3 regions of the Faecalibacterium sp. AF10-46 genome follow, and region 3 is predicted to be linked to each of the others. Evidence: predicted binding sites of a transcription regulator. Region 3 holds the regulator's gene; each other region holds the start of a gene.
The links. Region 3 encodes HrcA, which represses chaperone genes, less so after heat shock. Its sites were predicted from a motif close to TGTTAGCACTCNNNNNNNNNGAGTGCTAACA; they were not measured.
Positions count from the first base shown of each region.

Region 1: DWV57_RS00535 (Hsp20/alpha crystallin family protein) is a predicted target of HrcA. The motif match lies at 2,596-2,626, and genes of this name have one in related genera.
Region 2: htpG (molecular chaperone HtpG) is a predicted target of HrcA. The motif match lies at 2,549-2,579, and genes of this name have one in related genera.

Region 1 is NZ_QVGY01000001.1:98,634-105,131, reverse strand. Features, by position in the region: gene DWV57_RS00545 (Zn-dependent alcohol dehydrogenase) at 1-783, opposite strand, end outside; gene DWV57_RS00540 (YitT family protein) at 890-1,747, opposite strand; gene DWV57_RS00535 (Hsp20/alpha crystallin family protein) at 1,998-2,462, opposite strand; gene DWV57_RS00530 (ADP-ribosylglycohydrolase family protein) at 2,696-3,499, opposite strand; gene DWV57_RS00525 (macro domain-containing protein) at 3,589-4,620, opposite strand; gene DWV57_RS00520 (DUF5131 family protein) at 4,735-5,616, shown strand; gene DWV57_RS00515 (aminoacyl-tRNA hydrolase) at 5,636-6,088, opposite strand; gene DWV57_RS00510 (pentapeptide repeat-containing protein) at 6,101-6,498, opposite strand, start outside.
Region 2 is NZ_QVGY01000004.1:12,357-18,854, reverse strand. Features, by position in the region: gene DWV57_RS06030 (5-bromo-4-chloroindolyl phosphate hydrolysis family protein) at 1-396, opposite strand, end outside; gene htpG (molecular chaperone HtpG) at 555-2,483, opposite strand; gene DWV57_RS06020 (alpha/beta hydrolase) at 2,686-3,465, shown strand; gene DWV57_RS06015 (hypothetical protein) at 3,580-4,020, shown strand; gene DWV57_RS06010 (HD domain-containing protein) at 4,056-4,586, shown strand; gene DWV57_RS06005 (GNAT family N-acetyltransferase) at 4,666-5,184, opposite strand; gene DWV57_RS06000 (alpha/beta hydrolase) at 5,390-6,457, shown strand; gene DWV57_RS05995 (alpha/beta hydrolase) at 6,479-6,498, shown strand, end outside.
Region 3 is NZ_QVGY01000002.1:124,922-131,419, forward strand. Features, by position in the region: gene DWV57_RS03815 (NAD(P)/FAD-dependent oxidoreductase) at 1-898, opposite strand, end outside; gene DWV57_RS03820 (aminoacetone oxidase family FAD-binding enzyme) at 1,077-2,378, opposite strand; gene DWV57_RS03825 (stage V sporulation T C-terminal domain-containing protein) at 2,606-3,148, shown strand; gene hrcA (heat-inducible transcriptional repressor HrcA) at 3,336-4,409, shown strand; gene DWV57_RS03835 (nucleotide exchange factor GrpE) at 4,406-5,035, shown strand; gene dnaK (molecular chaperone DnaK) at 5,137-6,498, shown strand, end outside.

The DNA.
Region 1 (6,498 bases), on a different contig from region 3:
AACGGCGTTGGGCCGTGCACACTCCCATGCCAGCCGGAAGGTGGAATCTGCCCCTGCCACCTCCAGCACCACATCGGCCCCGCCGTGGTCGCTGTGGGCACGCACAAAGGCGGCGCAGTCCTCCGGCTGCACGGTAAGCACCTGCGGGTAGTGCCGACGGATGAACTGCAGGCGGCTTGCGTCCTTTTCACAGACGATGATGCGCTTGGGGCTGTGCAGCATGACGCACAGCAGCGTGCAGATGCCGGTCGGCCCTGCACCGAGGATCAGCACGGTATCCTCGGGGGTGATTTCCGAGATGCGTGCCGCCCAAAAGCCGGTGGCCAGCACATCGCCCACCAGCAGCGCCTGCCGATCGGTAACGCCGTCAGGGATCTTGTTCAGTCCCTGATCCGCAAAGGGCACCCGGACATACTCGGCCTGCCCGCCGTCGATGCGGCAGCCCAGCGCCCAGCCGCCGTTTTGATCGGTGCAGTTGTTCACAAAGCCTTTTTTGCAGAAAAAGCACTCTCCGCAGAAGGTCTCCACGTTCACCGTCACCCGGTCGCCGGGTTTCACATTGGTCACCGCACTGCCCACTTCTTCCACGATGCCCACCATCTCGTGCCCTACCGTGATGCCGGGCACCGCCCGGGGCACGCTGCCGTGCTTGATGTGCAGGTCGCTGGAGCAGATGCTGGCAAGGGTCACCTTTACAATGGCGTCCCGCTCGTGCTGCAGCACCGGCTTTGGTTTTTCCATCAGGGCAAACGTTCCCTCTGAAACATAGGTATAGGTCAGCATGCTTTTTACCTCCACGCGCTTTGATCTTTCCGAACGGAGTATACCACGCAGCTATGGCAAAGAGCAAGCCGCAAAAGGCCCGCCCTTTGCGGCAGTTCTCCGCCGATCAGATCTTGGGCTGATACTGCATGCTGGACACATTGTAAATGGTAACAAAAGCCTTGGGGTCTTCCCGGTTGATAAAGTTCATCAGCTTCTGATATTCGCTCTTGTCCACGATGGTAATGATCTCGTTGTGCTTTTCCAGATTGTATGCACCGATGGCCTCGTACATGGTCGCACCGCTGTGCAGGTCATGGAGGATGAACTGACGCAGCGCCTCCTCTTTTTCGGTGATGATGCAGACTCGGCGTTTGATGCTGTTATCAAAGATGAAATGGTCCAGCACGATGCCGTTGAAGTAAGTACCGAGGATACTCAGCACCACGGTCTTTTTATCGTAAACCAGGGCCGCGGAAAGCGCCACACACATTCCCGACAGAGACATGGCTTTTCCCAATTCCATGTGCAGGTACTTGTTCATGATCTTTGCCACGATATCCAGCCCGCCGGAGGATGCATTGCGGTTGAACAAAATACTCAGCCCGATGCTGACCACCAGAATATAGCACAGCACGTCCAGCTCCTGACTGCCGGTCATCGAGCCGAACTCCGGGAACAGCTTTTCAAACAGCCCCAGAAACACCGGCAGCAGCACACTGGTGTATACGGTCTTTGCGCCAAATTCTCTGCCGCAGGTAAAGAACCCGATGATGAGAAGCACGACGTTCAGAATCATCGTAATGACCGACAAGGGCAGCGGCACAAAATTGGACAGCACGATGCCAAGGCCGGAAATGCTGCTGACGGATGTATGGCTCGGCACCAGAAAAAAGAAAACGCCCGCCGCAATGATCGCCACCGCCCCGGTCAGGACTGCCGTCTCCCTCAGGACTGCGCCGGTCTTTCCTTTTACATCACTCATCTTTGTCCCCCTAAAGTCAAATTTGTTTCACCGATCTCCTCATCTTTGTCGATGCGGACAAGGAGCTTACCGCCAAAGCGTTTGTATTCCATAGTGAAGTACCTCCATAAATTCTGAAGTTGCTGTTCTCAGTATACCATGTTTTTCCCTTGCGGAAAAGATAGCGAAACAAAAATGGCCCCGGAGGGCTTGTTACAGCTCTCCGGGGCCACTTTATGTGCGTTGTGCCTTGGCGCACACGACCGGCGTTTTACTCGATCTCGATCAGGTTCGGGTTCTCAGGCAAAGCCTTCGTCTGCTGAGGAGCAGGCAGCTCGACGTGCAGGACGCCATCCTCGAACTTTGCGTGGATGTCTTCCTTCTTCACATCGCCCACGTAGAAACTGCGCGCGCAGGTGCCGGAGAAGGATTCGCGCCGCAGGTAGCGGCCCTTCTTATCCTTTTCATCGTTGCTGTGGCTGCGCACTGCCTGAATGGTCAGGTAGCCGTCGTCCAGTTCCATCTGGACATCTTCCTTCTTGCAGCCCGGCAGGTCAACAGCTACTTCGTAGCCATTGTCCGTCTGTTTGACATCGGTCTTCATCATGTTTGCACCACGCTTACCAAAGGCACCACGAGCCTCACGGTTCATAGCACGTTCCAGTGCAGCGTCATTCCAGAACGGATCGAAGAAATCATCGAACAGGTTTTCATGGAAAACAGTCGGCATAAGCATAAATCATTCCTCCAATCCCGGCGTTCGGGTCGGGGCAAAAAATCTGAAGCGTCCATTCAGAAGGGCTTTCCGGGGAGCCTAGCGGCTCTCCTTTTGCCCTTCCTCCTGAGCACGCCACTGTTATAGCACCGTTCATTAGCAGTGTCAATAGAAGAGTGCTAAAATTCATAAAAGAATAATACTTTTATAAAATCCTATGCAATCTTTTCAAAATTCAGTCGCATCATCGCATTTTATATCATCTTGGCAATCATGAAGCACAACAGCTCATACCCTTCCCGGATATCCTCCGGCAGACGTTTCAAAGTCTCGTCCCGCAGTTCCTGCGGCATCCCGTAAAAAGCTTCGGCAATGCCGCCGGTGATGCAGGCAAGGGTGTCGCTGTCGCCGCCCAGAGAGACCGCATTGCGAAGTGCATCCTCAAAACTGACGCTTTCCAGAAAAGCAATGATTGCTTCCGGCACAGTTTCCTGACAGGTCTCCACATGATGATAGGTCGGCCGAATTTCATCGCAGGTACGGTTCAGGTCATAACCGAAGGTCTGCTCCACATACCGCTTGATCTCCGGCTTGCTGTGACCGGTACGAGCCAGAAAAATCACTGCCGCCGTGGCCTGCGCGCCTTTGATGCCCTCCGGGTGGTTGTGGGTGACTTCAGCGGTCACTTTTGCCATTTCCAGCGTTTTGTCCAGCGTATCGAACAGCCAGCCCGCTGCCGACACCCGCATAGCCGAGCCGTTACCGAAACTGCCATAGGGATTCGGATTTTCTGCGTGCAGCCACCGGCGGAACATCCCGCCGTAACCGGCATGGGGATATTCACGGCCCCAGAACCGCATTTCATGCTGCACTGCACAAAATGTTCTCTCCGGCAGACCCTTTCCGTCAATCAGACCAACTGCCACCGCAGCGGTCATGACGGTATCATCGGTGAAGTGCGATTTCTCGCTCAGCAGCGGAAAATCCTTGTGCTTGTAATTGTTGTGGTCAAATTCATAGGGACTGCCCACGATGTCACCCAAAATTGCGCCTAACATAAAACGCCCTCCGTTTTGTGGTGTATCGCTTTCGTTGGCAAAAGGATACCACAAACCGGAGGGCAAAAGGTCAACGGGCAGGCGACAAATCACGCACCCAGCTGTTCCTGATCGTATTCAAACAGCAGCGTATTGACCTGATTGATGTTATAGATTTTGTATTCCAGGCAATACCGCACAATCCAGTCCCGCTTGGAGCCATCCGAAAAGGCATAGCCCGCACTCTTGAGCAGGTCGATGGTTTCATCTTCGGACAGGTGCAGCCCCACCGCAAAGGCCAGCACCGTTTTCTTTTTGGGGTTGTAGTCGCGATTGCACTGAATTTTGGAGAAATGCTGCCGGGAGATGTTGGACTGCTTGTACACGGTGGAGTCCTTCAGCCCCCGCTCGTCAATGAGCCGCAGCAGCCGGGTGGTGAAGCTTTCACCGAGATTATCCATCAGGCTTTCCAGACTGCGGGCTGTCCTGGGTGCCGCGACGGGTGCCGGAACTGCACCTAGCATCGGCACGGCGGCATCTTCTTCCAGAAGCCTCCGCCGCTCTGACAATTCCCTGCGCCGACGGAAAAATCCGTAGCTTTCATTGTTCTGTGCTACATAGTGGTCGTCAATGTACTCCTCCACCGAGGCGAACAGCTTCCGGCTCACGGCCAGCGAGTCCCGGTCGTAGAGCACCAGATACACGGTCAGGTCGTGCTCCATGACGTACTGTGTGATGGTGTCCACCGCAATGCGGAAGGCCTGTTCTTTGGGGTAGCCATAGTTTCCGCTGGACAGCAGCGGAAAGGCCACGCTCTCGCAGTGGTACTCTGCGGCTAATTCCAATGCGGAGTGGTATGCACCGGCTAATTGTTCAGCTTCGCCGAACCCGCCGCCGTGCCACGCTGGGCAGACTGCATGGAAAATATATTTTGCGGGCAGACCGAATGCCGGAGTACACACGGCTCTGCCCAAATCGCAACGGCCGATGGCTTCGCAGGCGGCGGTCAGCTCCTGCTCCCCTGCCGCCTGATAAATGGCACGGCTGGTGCCGCTGCCCTGCAAAAGGTTCCGGTTGGCCGGGTTGACAATGGCATCCGCCGCCACTTTGGTGATGTCATTGCGGATCATCAGAAACGGCATGGTGGTTCCTCCCTCACATGGTTTTCTTCATCCTATCACATCCGGCGGGGCGGTGCAAGGGGTGCTCTTGTTTCCTGTCCGCGCAGCTATTATAATAATAGGTATCGAAAGAAGGTGAGCTTCCTGCACGACATCTGGAATCCATGGCACGGCTGCGTCAAGTGCAGCGAGGGCTGCCAGAACTGCTACATGTATTTTCTCGACCGGATGCGGGACCAGAACGGAGCCGAGATCTACAAAACGAAAAGCGGCTTTTCCTATCCGCTCCAGAAAGACCGCACCGGACACTACAAAATCCAGAGTGGTGAGCAGATCCGGGTCTGCATGACCTCGGATTTCTTCTTGGAAGAAGCCGACCCGTGGCGGGTTGAGGCGTGGGACATCATGCGCCAACGCAGCGATGTGGTGTTTTTTCTGCTCACCAAACGGCCGCAGCGGGTACGGGAGTGCCTGCCGCCGGACTGGGGCAGCGGTTGGGACAACATCTTTTTCAACGTCACCTGTGAAAATCAGCGCCGCGCCGATGAGCGCATTCCCATTCTGTTTGACCTGCCCTTCAAGCACAAGGGCATCATGTGCGCACCCTTCATCGGGCCAGTAAGCATCCGGCAGTACCTTACCGCCGGGCAAATCGAGCAGGTCATCTGCGGCGGCGAAAACTACGATGGTGCCCGCCCCTGCAATTTTGATTGGGTCAAGTCTCTCCGGCAGGAATGCGTGGATGCCAACGTGACCTTCTGCTTTATCGAGACCGGCACCGTGTTCATCAAGGACGGCAGGCGCTACCACCTGCCAAACAAGCAGCTGCAAAGCCGAATGGCCTATAAATCCGGCATGAATTTTCAGGGCAGGCCCATTCATTTTGACCTCGTGGACGACTGGGGCTACCCCATCCCGCAGGAAGATCTCTATGTGCCCCATTTCCGCGCAAACTGCGAGACCTGCGGCAGCAAGTTGATCTGCAACGGCTGCAGCGATTGCGGAAAATGCTTATAAAATAAAGGAGTTCCAGGAATCAATACAAATGAAATTTATGGCTGATCTGATGTGCAATTTCATCCGGCAGCGGGCGGAAACCGATGCAGGTCAGGGTCATGCCCTCTCCGTTTTCATCAAATTCTTCCGGTTCCAGCTCGGTGTGGCAGGCATCCCGGATAAGGAAGAAGTCTTTGTTTTCCACAAGGCCCAATTCCTCGGCAATTGTCTTTGCTTTCAGCAGTTGATTGCGGTTCTTTGCCCCGCAGATAGTTTTGGTAAAAGAGCCATCGAACCATTCTTCATAGGTTGCTTTCTCCAACATGATTTCTGCCCGATAGCCGGTAATTTCTCCGTCTTTCTCAATGGGTTCCACGCCCTGTCCCATGCCGATGGGGTCGGTGAGGAATGCCAGCGAAGCATGGCAGCACTGCGCCGCCAGCTTACCGGGAGACATCTGCAGGTCCTTTCGGGCAATGATGAGTTGACGCATTTTCTCTCCTTCTTATGACAGCTTGATCTTCAAATCTGCCAGCAGATTCACTGCTTCCGGCAGGGAAAATTTCGCATCCTTCAGGCGGCTGCCCAGAATGTCCACCCTATAACCGGCGGCATCCCGGAAATCCGCCTTGCGCAGGTCACACTGGTAGAATTCCGTTTCGTGAAGTTCCACGCCCTTGAAATTCGCCAGCTGCATCTCGCATTTGGCAAACATTGAACCGACAATTTCGTTGCCATCCGAAAAGTCGAAGCGGTTAAAGTTCATTTCGGTGAAGGTGTTATATTTAAGACTGCACTCTTTCAGCGTGTGGATAGGGTCCGGGAAGGCACCATTGGACATCAGCGGTGCCCACTCGATTTCATTCAGGCGGCAGTCCTCAAAATCCAGCGACTGCACCGAGG
Region 2 (6,498 bases), on a different contig from region 3:
CGTGGCCAATGCAGGGAGCAGATCGTCGAAGTCCGGAAAGTCGAACAGGCAGTCGATCAGTTCCTCCGCACCGGTAAACAGGAAGATAGCACCCAGAATGGTGCAGATCACGGCAATGGTCTTGTGCCAGTTTTGAGCGTCCTTCTGCTCTTTGGTGGGAACATCGTGGCCGTAGGCTGGCTCGTTTTCCTGCTGGGGGGCCGTCTGCGCAGATGCGGGGCCGAGGTCGGAACGATAGTCTGCCTGCGCCTGTGCAGCAGCCTTTTCCTCTTTTTCGGCGTTTTTATCGATGCTTTTTAAGATGAACAGCAGCACGCCCAGCGGTGCCGACATGGCAAACACAATAAAGATGGCAATGGTGGGAATGTGGGCAAAATAATGTTTTTTGGGCTGCATGAGCAAAAACCTCTCAATTTATCCTGACTGTCCGGCAAAAGAACAGAAAAAGACCGCGTTCCACTCTATTATAGCGGAGCACGGCCTTTTTGTTAAGGGGGAAATATTGATGTGCGTGGAAGCAGCAGGGGAGTAAGTATGCTGCCTGCCGGAAAAAGTTACTTCATCAGGCTGCAGACGGCCTCGGCGTAGGCGGCGGGATCATCCACCGGCAGGCCTTCGATCAGCTGAGCCTGTGCGTACAGCAGAGCACTGTACTTCTTGAGCTTGTCGGTGTCACCGGCCTCCTGTGCGGCCTTGAGCACGGCAAACACGGGGTGGTTGACATTCAGTTCCAGAACCTTATCGCTCTTTACGCCTTCGCTGCCGGGCTGCTTGGACAGCACCTTTTCCATCTCAATGGACAGCGGGCCGTCAGCACTCAGGCACACAGGGTGATCCTTCAGGCGGGTAGAGACCTTGACCTCTTTCACCTTGCCGTCCAGAGCGTCCTTCATGGCATCGAACAGGTTCTTGTTCTCAGCGGTAGCGTCCTCGGCGGCCTTCTTCTCTTCCTCGGTCTCAAGGCCCAGATCACCGCTGTTGACATTCTTGAACTCCACGGTGCCGTCCTTGCCTTCGGCATCCTTGCGGGGATAGGTGCGCAGGATCTGCAGGCAGAACTCATCCACGTCCTCGGTCAGCAGCAGGACGTCATAGCCCTTATCCATGACCAGCTCAGCGGCGGGCAGCTTTGCCAGACGGTCGGTAGAATCACCGGCAGCAAAGTAGATATACTTCTGCTCAGCGGGCATCTTGTCCACATACTCCTGCAGAGTGACCATCTTCTGCTCCTTGGCAGACCAGAACAGCAGCAGGTCGCGCAGCAGCTCGGCGTGCATGCCGTAGTCGGAGTAAGCACCGAACTTGATCTGACGGCCGAACTCTTTCCAGAATTCCTCGTACTTCTCGCGGTCATTGGCCAGCATGGCGTGCAGCTCGTTCTTGATTTTCTTTTCCAGAGCGTTGTGGATCAGCTTGAGCTGGTTGTCCTTCTGCAGCATCTCGCGGCTGATGTTCAGGCTCAGATCCTGACTGTCCACAATGCCCTTGACGAAGCTGAAGTAATCGGGCAGCAGGTCGGCGCACTTCTCCATAATGAGCACGCCGGATGCGTACAGGGCCAGACCCTTTTCATAATCCTTGGTGTAGAAGTCGTAGGGACGGTGGCTGGGCACGAACAGCAGGGCATTATAATTTGCAGTGCCCTCGGTGCGGCTGACGATGACGCGGGCGGGGTCGGTATAATCGCCAAACTTTTCCTTATAGAAGTTCGCGTACTCCTCGTCGGTCACTTCGCTCTTCTGCTTTTTCCAGATGGGCACCATGCTGTTCAGAGTTTCCAGCTCGGTGTAAGTCTCCCACTCGGGCTTATAGTCCTCCGGCTTGGGATCGGGTTCCGGCTTCTGGCGCTCGTGCTGGCGCTCCATCTGGATGGGATAGCGCACATAGTCGCTGTACTTCTTCACGATGGCCACGATGCCGTACTCATCGAGGAAGTTGTCGTAGTGGTCCGTCTCAGTATCCGGCTTGATGTGCAGGATGATCTGGGTGCCTGCAGTGTCCTTCTGGGCGGGGGTCATTTCGTAGCCGTCCACACCGGAGGACTCCCACTGCCATGCTTCATCCGAGCCATAAGCCTTGGAAATGACGGTGACTTTATCGGCTACCATGAAGGAAGAGTAGAAGCCGACACCAAACTGGCCGATGATATCGATGTTCTCGTCCTTGTTATCCTTCTTGAAATCCAGAGAACCGGAGTGAGCAATGGTGCCCAGATTCTGCTCAAGTTCCTCTTTGGTCATGCCGATGCCGTTATCCTCAATGGTCAGGATGCGGTTCTCCTGATCGCGGGTGATGAGGATGCGGAAATCGCCCTTGTTCATGCCCACAGAAGGATCGGTCAGGCTCTTATAATAGAGCTTATCGATGGCATCCGATGCGTTGGAGATCAGCTCGCGCAGGAAAATTTCCTTATTGGTGTAGATGGAGTTGATCATCATATCCATCAGCTTTTTGCTTTCAGCCTGAAATTCTTTCTTAGCCATAATGCAAAACCTCTTTTTATCTGTATTCGATACCAAGCACTCGGAAGAGAATATTACTTTTGAATGCTTAGCACTCGTAACTTTCGAGTGCTAATATACACCGACAAAAAGCAAAAATCAAGAGCTTTCATAAAAAGTTTAAAAAATGGTTCGTTTTGTGCTATAATGAACCGCAAAGGATGCTGTAAAAGGAGGAAATATCATGCAGCTGAAACAGCTGGAACTGGCCGGCGGTGGGACGCTGACCGTTTATCTGCGTGATTGCTGTGAGCGGATGCCGAATGTGATTGATCGGCCATTGGTGCTGGTGGTGCCCGGCGGCGGCTATACCCATGTGAGTGCCCGCGAGGGCGACCCGGTGGCGCTGCAGTTTGCGGCGGCGGGGTACCACACCGCTGTGCTGGACTACGCCATCTGCGAAAAGGCAAAGGACTACATGCCGCTGCGCCAGCTGGCCGAGGCTATCGGTCTTGTGCGGCAGCACGCGGCCCAGTGGCATATCCTGCCGGAAAAAATTGCCGTGTGCGGCTTTTCAGCGGGCGGCCACCTGGCCCTTTCCGGTGCTGTGCTGGACATTCCCGGCGGAGCGGCCCAGCCCCGGCCCAATGCGGTCATTCTGGGCTATCCGGTGGTCACGGCAGGGCAGTATGCCCACTGCGGCAGCTTTGTGCAGCTGGCGGGCAGCACTGACCCGGCGGCACAGCAGGTGTTCGGGCTGGAGGATAAGATCACGCCGCAGATGCCGCCGGTGTTCGTATGGACCACCATGGAGGATGCCGCCGTTCCGGTGGAGAACACCCTGATGCTGGTGAACGCTCTGCACCGGGCGGGTGTGCCCTGCGAGGCGCATCTGTTTGAAAAGGGGGTGCACGGTACCAGCATCAGCACGGCAGAGGTGGACCAGCCCAGCCGCCACCGGCATCACTGGGTGGAACTGGCAGTGGAATGGCTGGGAGACACTTTTGCCTTTTCCGTCTGTTAAGTCTGGATATATTTGAACGAACCTACAAAAAATTCACAATTAAACTGTTGACTTGCATAAGCCTTTGACGTATACTGGTCAGCAGGGACAAACTGAAGGAAGAAGGAAATACCTATGGTTATGGACCCGACTCTGCCGCGCATCTCTGTGCGCGACCTGATGATGCAGGCTTTTCTCACCGGATGGGAGCTTTCGGACAAGACAGTTTCGCAGGACGAATACCTGCAAAGCTCTATTCAGGTGATCGAAATGCTGCAGGTGGAACCGGAAAACCTTTATGCCGAAGAAGGCCTTGGCCTGCCGGACGGCGAAGAGGTGGATCATCTGGACGACTGGCTGCGTGCCGACGGCCAGTGGCTGTACTACGGTGTGGAGGAAGAAAATTTCTTCCTGATCCAGTGGTACCCGGACGAAGCCGCCGCAAAGGCAAAACTGGCCCAGCTGGAAGAACTGGGCGACGGCAAGCAGTATCTGGTAGATTTTTCCCTCAAGCGGGAGAACCCTTCCAGTGCAGAGAACTTCGGTAATTCCAATCCGGTCCAGCTCCGCTCCTGAAAACATCACCTTAAAGCGAAAGGAAATTTTGCAGCATGCAGCTTTCTGAGATCGAGCGCGAACAGCTTTATGCCATCGTAGAAAAATATGATCATCACCCGGATGTGCAGCGGATGCGGGAGTACATCCAGCACGGTTCTGTCACCACCTACCAGCATTGCAAGAATGTGGCGCTGGTGAGCTTTTGGCTCAACCGCCGTCTGCATCTGCACGCTGACGAGACCTCGCTGGCAGTGGGTGCCCTGCTGCATGATTTTTATCTGTACGACTGGCACACCACCGGTACCTTTCACGGCCTGCGCCGCCTGTTTGAGATGCACGGCTTCTCCCATCCGGGTTATGCCTGCGTCAATGCAAAGCGGGTGTTCAGCATTACCAGAAAGGAACAGAGCATCATTGCAAGCCACATGTGGCCGCTGACCTTCCGTCATGTGCCCACCTGCCGCGAAGCAGTCATCGTCTGTCTGGCCGATAAGTACTGCGCTGTGGTAGAAAGCATGTTCCAGCGTTCCCGCGCCGGTGCTGTGGTGGACGGCAGCGTGGACATCGACGGCGAAGAGTGGTAAGCCTGTTTTTACCTTTATCGTTTTATCAATGGACAAAAAAGAACTCCGCACCTCACAGGGCGCGGAGTTCTTTTGTATCTTACAGCTTTTTATAGCCTTCCGGTTCATTGGCAGCAGCGCGGTATTCCATTAAGAATGTGTCCAGCCAGCGGCCGTGACAGTCGCGGGCAATGCGTTCCCGGCGGCCCACTAAGCGAAAGCCGCATTTTGTGTGCAGGGCGCGGCTGGCAGCGTTGTCCTGCAGCACGGTGGACTGCAGTGTCCAGTAGCCGGCCTTTTCTGCCTGATGGCATAGCTCGGTCAGCAGGTGATAGCCAAGGCCATGGCCCCGGAACTGCTCACCCACGTAAATACTCACCTCGGCAACGCCGCGGTAGCACCAGCGCGGGTCCACCCGGCGCAACGCCGTCCACCCGGCAATCACGCCGTCGGCCAGCAGTACCAGTCGGCATTCTTTTGCGTGGGAAGCATCCCACGCAGAATACGGCGGACAGGTGGTCTGAAAAGTGGCATGTTCTGTAGCAATGCCCTCCAAATAAATTCTGGAAACAGCGCTCCAGTCTTCCGGCTCCATGGGCCGGATCTCGATTTTGCTCATATTTCGATCCCGGCAGAAAGTGCATAGCTTTCCGCGCCCTCAACTCTCAAAAATATCCGGCTCCAGTATAGCAGAATTTGCGGTGCGGTACAAGCGCCGTACTGCACAGAAATTTCTTTGACAAGCGGAAGGTTTGTGATACAATAAATCATAACAAAGAAAAGCACGGCAGGATACGCCGCTGCAGAATGGAGGATGTCCCAAAATGAAGTGGATCAGAACGGTGGTGTGCGCGCTGGGAATGCTGGCGTGCGTATCGCTTTCGGCATTTGCTGCAGAGTACGGCGAGCCGAACATCACAACAAAGACGACCATGAAAGAGCTGCGGGAGAACCCCAGCATCAAAGGCTCCGGCTACTATACCTACTGCAACGAATGGATCGAGGGCAGCACGCAGTACGATTATACGCCCATTGAGGGCTATGTAAGCTACGCGGCTGCCGAGGATGCCGCCGAAGGCATGAACCTTGTGATCGAAAACTACAACAGGGGCGTACAGATCACATGGCAGGTGTATACCCCGGAAGAAATTGCGGAAAATTCTTCTCTGGGCATGGTGCAGCTGTATTATTTCCCGGCTAAAACAGCCAACGCAAAGTACGCCATCGTGGTGCCCGGCAACGGCGGCAACACCACCGCAGAGCTGAACGAGGGTGCTTCCATTGCCAACCAGCTGCACGAGCTGGGCTATGCGGCCTTTGTGCTGCGGTACCGCTCTTTCCTGAATGCATCCGACAATGCGCCACTGTACGATATTGCCAACGCCGTAAAGTACCTGACCGAAAATGCAGATCAGTTTGGCGTTCAGCGCGAAAACTATGCGCTGATGGGCTTTTCTTCCGGCGGACACATCGTGGGCCTGATCGGCTCGGACAACGAAAAGTTCGGCTATAAGGCATTTGGCCTCCCACAGCCTGCAGCGCTGCTGCTGGGTTACCCCATCAACGATTTCTTTGAGGTGAAGCCGCTGTATCAGCTGGCCATTGACCCGCTGGTGCTTGGCTGGCGTTACTACTGGACCGATATTTCGGATGTGGTGAACGAAAACTTTACCCCTACCTATTTCTTCTACGGCAAAAATGATCTTTATATGCAGCGCATGTGCTACTCCCAGCAGGGGCCGCTGCTGGAGCGCAAGCTCCGGGAGAGCGGGGCTGTTTATGAGTGCCATGTGTACGAGAACGCACCCCACGCCATTGGCCCGGGCCACCACACCGATGCGGACGGCTGGATCCGGCAGGCAACGGCATTCTGGGAAAAACAGTGCAAATAAAGAGATAAACGGGGGATTGCTGTGAGAAAACGATTGAGCAC
Region 3 (6,498 bases):
CGCTGAAGCGGATGTTCGGCACGCTGCGGCGCGCGGCCGCGCTGACGAAGGCCAGCCCGGCGGCGGTGCAGGCGGTATCGTCCCCTTCCACGGGGTCGGCGTTCGGGCCGACGATCAGGTTGCCGTGGACGGTGGGGGCCACCAGAACGCCTTTGCCGTTTTCGTTGGGGCACTGGAAGATGACGTGGTGCACACGGCTGCCCTCGGATTTATCCAGCAGGTAGTATTCGCCCCGGGTGGGCTGGATGGTAAATTTGTGGGGTGCGGCCATATCGTGCACGGCCTGCGCCGAGATGCCTGCCGCATTGATGATATAGCGCGTTTCCACAATTCCGGAGGGGGTGGTCAGCGCCCAGCCGACGGCGGTTTTTTCGATGTGGGTCACAGGGCAGCTGCGGTGCAGCTCCACGCCGTTGCGCACAGCCACTTCTGCCATTGCCAGCGCAAACTCCCACGGGCTGACGATGGCGGCGCTGGGCGCATACAGCGCGCCAACGACAGTGGGGGCCAGATTCGGTTCCATGGCAAGCGTTTCCTCTGCGGAAAGCAGCCGGATGCCCGGCACGCCGTTGGCGATGCCGTTCTCATACAGTTTCTGCAGGTGGGGCAGCTCTTCCGGGCTGAGGGCCAGCACCAGACTGCCGCACTGCAGGTACGGCACATCCAGCCGGGCGCAGATCTCCTTGGCCAGTGCGGACCCCTCCACGTTGAGCCGCGCCATCCGGGTGCCCGGTTCGGGGTCGTAGCCAGCGTGCAGAATGGCACTGTTGGCCTTGGTGGTGCAGTCTGCCACGTCATTTTCAGCCTCGAAAATGGCGGTCTGCAGCGGGTAATGGGACAGCTCATAGGCGGCTGCCGCACCAATGACACCGCAGCCGATAATTGCTACATCCAGCATAAAAACCTCCTGATCGCTCCGTTTGCCGAATAAAAGAAAAAGAGCAGGACAAACAAAAGGGCCTTTCGACTCTCCCCTTGCTTGTTCTGCTCGATTCTCTGAACAAACTTTTATTGTCTTTATGATAATGCGATCTGCACAAGATGTCAAGCGTTTGTTGAAAATTTAAAGCTCATTTTTACCTGTGCGGCTTTTTTCTGCTCTTTGCGGGCGCGGAGGCTTTTGGCAGAGCACGGCCTGCTGCAGCATGGCCTGCAGCGCTGCGCCCGGCCACAAGGCCGGAGCCGAACGCCCAGTGCAGGTTAAAACCGCCGCAGCTGCCTGCGCAGTCCAGCGTTTCGCCCACAAAGTAAAGGCCCGGACAGCCCTTGAACTGGAAGTGCTGATCCACCTCCCGCAGGGCCAGCCCGCCGCCGGTGGTTTGGGCCTGCTTCCAGCTGCAGGGGGTCAGCCCTTCAAAGCGCCAGTGCTTGGCGGTGTGGGCCAGCTTCTGCCACTGTGCGGCGGTGAGCACGGCAGGCGCGTCGCTGTCCTGCAGCCCGGCGGCAGACCACACAGTGCGGCCCAGCTTCTGGTTCAGCAGGCCCAGCCAGAAGTCAGCGGCGCTGCCCCCTGCCGTCTGGGCGGCGTGGGCCGCAAACAGGCTGGCAAGTGCGGTTTCATCCACTGCCGGGAAGAGGTCCAGCTCCACAGCAGGAGCCTTGGGGCCGCGGCCCGGGGCCAGCAGGCCGGACAGCTGCATGATGCAGATGCCGGAAAGGCCGTAATCGGTGAACTGTACCTCGCCGTTCTCGCAGGCAAGCACACGGGCACCGTCCAGCAGGGATGCTGCTGCCTTGGCACGGATGCCAGCCAGCGCTTTACTGGGCTTTGCGCACTGCAGGGCGGTCAGGCAGGGGTACAGCGGCTCCACCCTGCCGCCGCACTGGGCGGCGAACCGGGTGCCAAAGCCGTCGGTGCCGAACTGCGGCCCTGCCTCGCCGCCCATGGCGCAGATGACGGCATCGGCGCGCAGGGTCTCGGTGCTGCCCTCTGCCGTCTCGAACTGCACGGCGTAGCCGCTGCGGCTCTGGCTCAGGGTGCGCACGGTGCAGCCGGTGCGCAGCTGCACATGGTGCTGCGCAAGGTGGTGCTCCAGCAGGGCCAGCACGTCCGCCGCCTGATTGGAGTACGGATACACCCGGCCCGCCTCGTCGGTGCGGGTATAAAGCCCCAGCGCACGGAACCAGCGCAGCGGGTCGGCGGTATTTACGGCATCCAGCAGCGGACGAAGTGCTGCCGGGTCGGCAGTGAAATACAGCTCCGGTGCAATGCCGGTGTTATCCAGATTGCAACGGCCATTGCCGGTGGCAAGCAGCTTTTTGCCCGGCTTCGGGTTGCGCTCCAGCACAATGACCTGTGCAGCGGGGGCACTTTGTGCCGCCGCCAGCGCGGCTGCAAGACCGGCGGCACCGCCGCCCAGAATGAGGATGTTCGGCATCCGGACACCTGCCTTTCTCAGTAGAATTTTAGGATCTGTCTTCATAAGCGGGGTGCTGTGCTTATGAAAACGGCTTTTTGTATCATTGTAGCAGAACCCTGCCGGAAACGCAACGAAGAGGCAGCTTTCCGTGCAGGTCTTTTTGCGCGGAGGCAGCAGGTATAAATGGCCCGGCCTGACAGATACTAGTGCTGCAGGCATTTTTAAGGAAACGGAGGAGCAAAAACATGAAAGCAACAGGAATCGTGCGCCGCATCGACGAGCTGGGCCGGGTGGTGATCCCCAAGGAGATCCGCCGCACCCAGCGCATCCGCCGCGGCGACCCGCTGGAGATCTTCACCACGGGCGACGGCGAGGTGATCTTTAAAAAGTATTCGCCCATTGGCGAGATGAACGCAGTAGCGGCCCAGTATACCGAGGTGCTCAGCAAAAGCTTTGCGCTGACCGCACTGGTGGCCGACCGTGACCGCATCCTTACGGTCAGCGGCTCCGGCCGACGGGAGCTGGCCGACCGCAGCATCAGCCAGCCGCTGGAAAAGCTGATAGACGGCCGCAGGCTGTACCAGAGCGAGGGCATTGCCGAAAAGTGCATCCTGCCCTGCGAGGGCTCGCCCCGAGCAGTGCTGTGCGCCGCACCCATCATTGCGGCGGGCGATGTGACCGGCGTGGTGGCCCTGCTGACCGAAGACCGCACGGCCACGCCGGATGCCGCCCAGCTCAAGGCCGTGAATGTGGCAGCGGCATTTCTGGCAAGGCAGATGGAAGAGTAAAGAACATGCCAGAGCGCTTTCCTTATAATAAGGAGGGCGCTTTCTTCGTTTATGACAGAATTATGAATCTTTTAAAACATTTTTCCAAGGGGCTTGACAGCACCGGAAAATTGGCTATAATGGTCTTAGCACTCAGGAACAAGGAGTGCTAAACAAACAAAGCAAACGCAAAAAGGAGGCAGGCGCTATGACGATGGATGCACGCAAGCAGCGAGTCTTGCAGGCGATCGTGGCGCTGTATGGTCTCGAAGGCGAGCCCGTTGGCAGCAGCGTGCTGGCAAACTACTTTGACATGGCAGTTTCCAGCGCAACGCTTCGCAATGAGATGGCGGCGCTGACAAAGCTGGGCCTGCTGGAGCAGCCCCACACCAGCGCGGGCCGTGTGCCCAGTGCCAAGGGCTACCGTTACTACCTTGATAATCTGCTTGCCGACGATCAGCCGCTGGACCGTGTGACCCGCGCCCGTGTGGATGCGGTGTTCGCAAGCCTCGACCATGAGCCGGAAAAGCTGGCCGCAGGTGCCGCCAGGGCGCTGGCCGCCATCAGCGGCTGCACCGCAGCCGTCAGCACCCCATGTGCCGAAGACCTGTGCATCGCCCACTATGAAGTGGTTCAGGTGGGCCGCAGCGCAGCGGCTGTGCTGGCCGTTACCACGGCCGGTTACGTCCGTACCCGTGTGGCACGGGTGCGCGCCGGTCTTTCCCGCGAGAATGCGGCAGCACTTGCCGCACTGCTGAACCGCAACCTTACCTTTGTAGCGCCGGTGGATCTTTCCACCCGGCTGCTGGCAGAGCTGTGCAGCCAGATCGACCCGGAGCTGGTGCCCGTCATCAGCGCGGCGGCTGCCATCCTGCAGGATTCCGTCAAGCCCCACGTATTTCTGGGCGGCGAGCAGTACCTGCTGGACTGGCCCCAGCTGGACGGCAAGGTGGGCGACATCCTCACACTGCTGAACGACGAGGAGCAGGCCGCTGGCCTGATCGCACCTCCGGCAGAACGCAGTGAGAGCGTGCTGCTGGGCGAGGATCTGGAACCGCAGATCCCGGGCCTGTGCATCGTGAGCGATCGGTATCTGGTGGGCGGAGGCCTGTGGGGCTCCATTGCATTGATCGGCCCCACCCGGATGCCCTTCCAGAAACTGATGCCGCTGCTGCATTACTTTGCAGACCAGCTGGGCGAGGGCATGAGCGGCAAACGAAAAGACACCCCGCAGGCTGCCGTACCGCGGCGGACTGTGATCTATAAGGAGGATCTGGAATGAGCGAAGAAGCAAAAAAGACGGCTCCGGCTCAGGAAGCGGAGCAGCCCGAAACGGCTCCCGAGGAAAAGGCCCAGCAGGCAGCACCCGAACAGGAACCTGCTGCTGAAGCTGCCGACCCGAAGGATGACAAGAAGAAGGATGGCGGCTGGTTCAACAAGAAGGCCCGCGAGCTGGAAGCCGTAAAGGCAAAGCTGGATGCTGCCGAAGCCAACGCCGCACAGGCCAAAGACCAGCTGCTGCGCATGGCAGCGGAGTACGAGAACTACCGCAAGCGCTCCACCCGCGAAGCCGACCAGAAGTTCAACGATGGCATTTCCTTTGCGGTGAACCAGATCATTCCCATTCTGGACACGCTGGAGATGGCGGCCAACGCCCCCACCACCGACGAGAACTACAAAAAGGGCGTGACCATGACGCTGGACAAGGCCGCCAAGGCGCTGGATGCCCTCCATGTGGAGGAGATCGAAGCGCTGGGCAAGCCCTTTGACCCCAACTTCATGAACGCAGTGCAGCAGATCCCCGCCCCGGATGGACAGGAGAGCGGCACCGTGATCACCGTCTACCAGAAGGGCTACAAGCTGGGCGATAAGATCGTCCGCCATGCGACCGTTGTAGTGGCCGAATAACAAAGCAGAAACCCGAAAGGGTTTTGAATATAACATCCGCTTACAAACATTTGAGCATCACATAAACAATAAGATTTGTTCTTTCGAGAGGAGTTTTCATTATGAGTAAGATCATTGGCATCGACCTTGGTACTACCAACAGCTGCGTGGCTGTCATGGAGGGCGGCGAGCCCGTTGTTATCGCAAACTCTGAGGGTGCACGCACCACCCCGTCTGTGGTGGGCTTCACCAAGACCGGCGACCGTCTGGTGGGTCAGGTGGCAAAGCGTCAGGCCATCACCAACCCTGAGAACACCGTTGCTTCCATCAAGCGCTTCATGGGCACCGACCACAAGGTGACCCTGAACGGCAAGGAGTACACTCCCCAGCAGGTCAGCGCTATGATCCTGCAGAAGCTGAAGGCTGATGCCGAGGCTTATCTGGGCGAGCCTGTTACCGAGGCTGTCATTACCGTTCCTGCATACTTCAACGACAGCCAGCGTCAGGCTACCAAGGACGCAGGCACCATTGCAGGCCTGAACGTCAAGCGTATCATCAACGAGCCTACTGCCGCTTCTCTGGCATACGGCATCGATAAGGAAGAAGACCAGAAGATCATGGTCTACGATCTGGGCGGCGGCACCTTCGATGTCTCTATCATCGAGATGGGCGACGGCGTTACCGAAGTTCTGGCCACCAACGGTGATACCCATCTGGGCGGCGATGACTTCGATGAGCGCATCATCAACTGGATGGCAGATGCCTTCCAGACCGAGAACGGCATCGACCTGCGCAAGGACAAGATGGCTGCGCAGCGTCTGAAGGAAGCTGCCGAGAAGGCAAAGATCGAGCTGTCCAGCGCAATGAGCAGCCAGATCAACCTGCCCTTCATCACTGCCGATGCTACCGGCCCCAAGCACTTGGATATGACCCTGACCCGCGCAAAGTTCAACGAGCTGACCGCTGATCTGGTCGATCGCACCATGGGCCCCGTCCGCAAGGCTCTGCAGGATGCAGGTCTGCGTCCCTCTGACCTGAAGAAGGTCCTGATGGTCGGCGGTTCCACCCGTATCCCCGCTGTCTACGATGCAGTCAAGAAGGAACTGAACTGCGAGCCCTTCAAGGGCATCAACCCCGATGAGTGCGTGGCTGTGGGCGCTGCTATTCAGGGCGGCGTGCTGCAGGGCGATGTCAAGGGCCTGCTGCTGCTGGATGTCACCCCGCTGAGCCTGGGCATTGAAACTCTGGGCGGCGTGTGCACCAAGATCATCGACCGCAATACCACCATCCCCACCCACAAGAGTCAGGTGTTCTCCACCGCTGCAGACAACCAGCCCTCTGTTGAGGTCAACGTTCTGCAGGGCGAGCGTGAGTTCGCACGCGACAACAAGAGCCTGGGTGTCTTCCATCTGGACGGCATCGCTCCGGCTCCCCGTGGTGTGCCTCAGATCGAAGTTACCTTCGATATCGATGCAAACGGCATC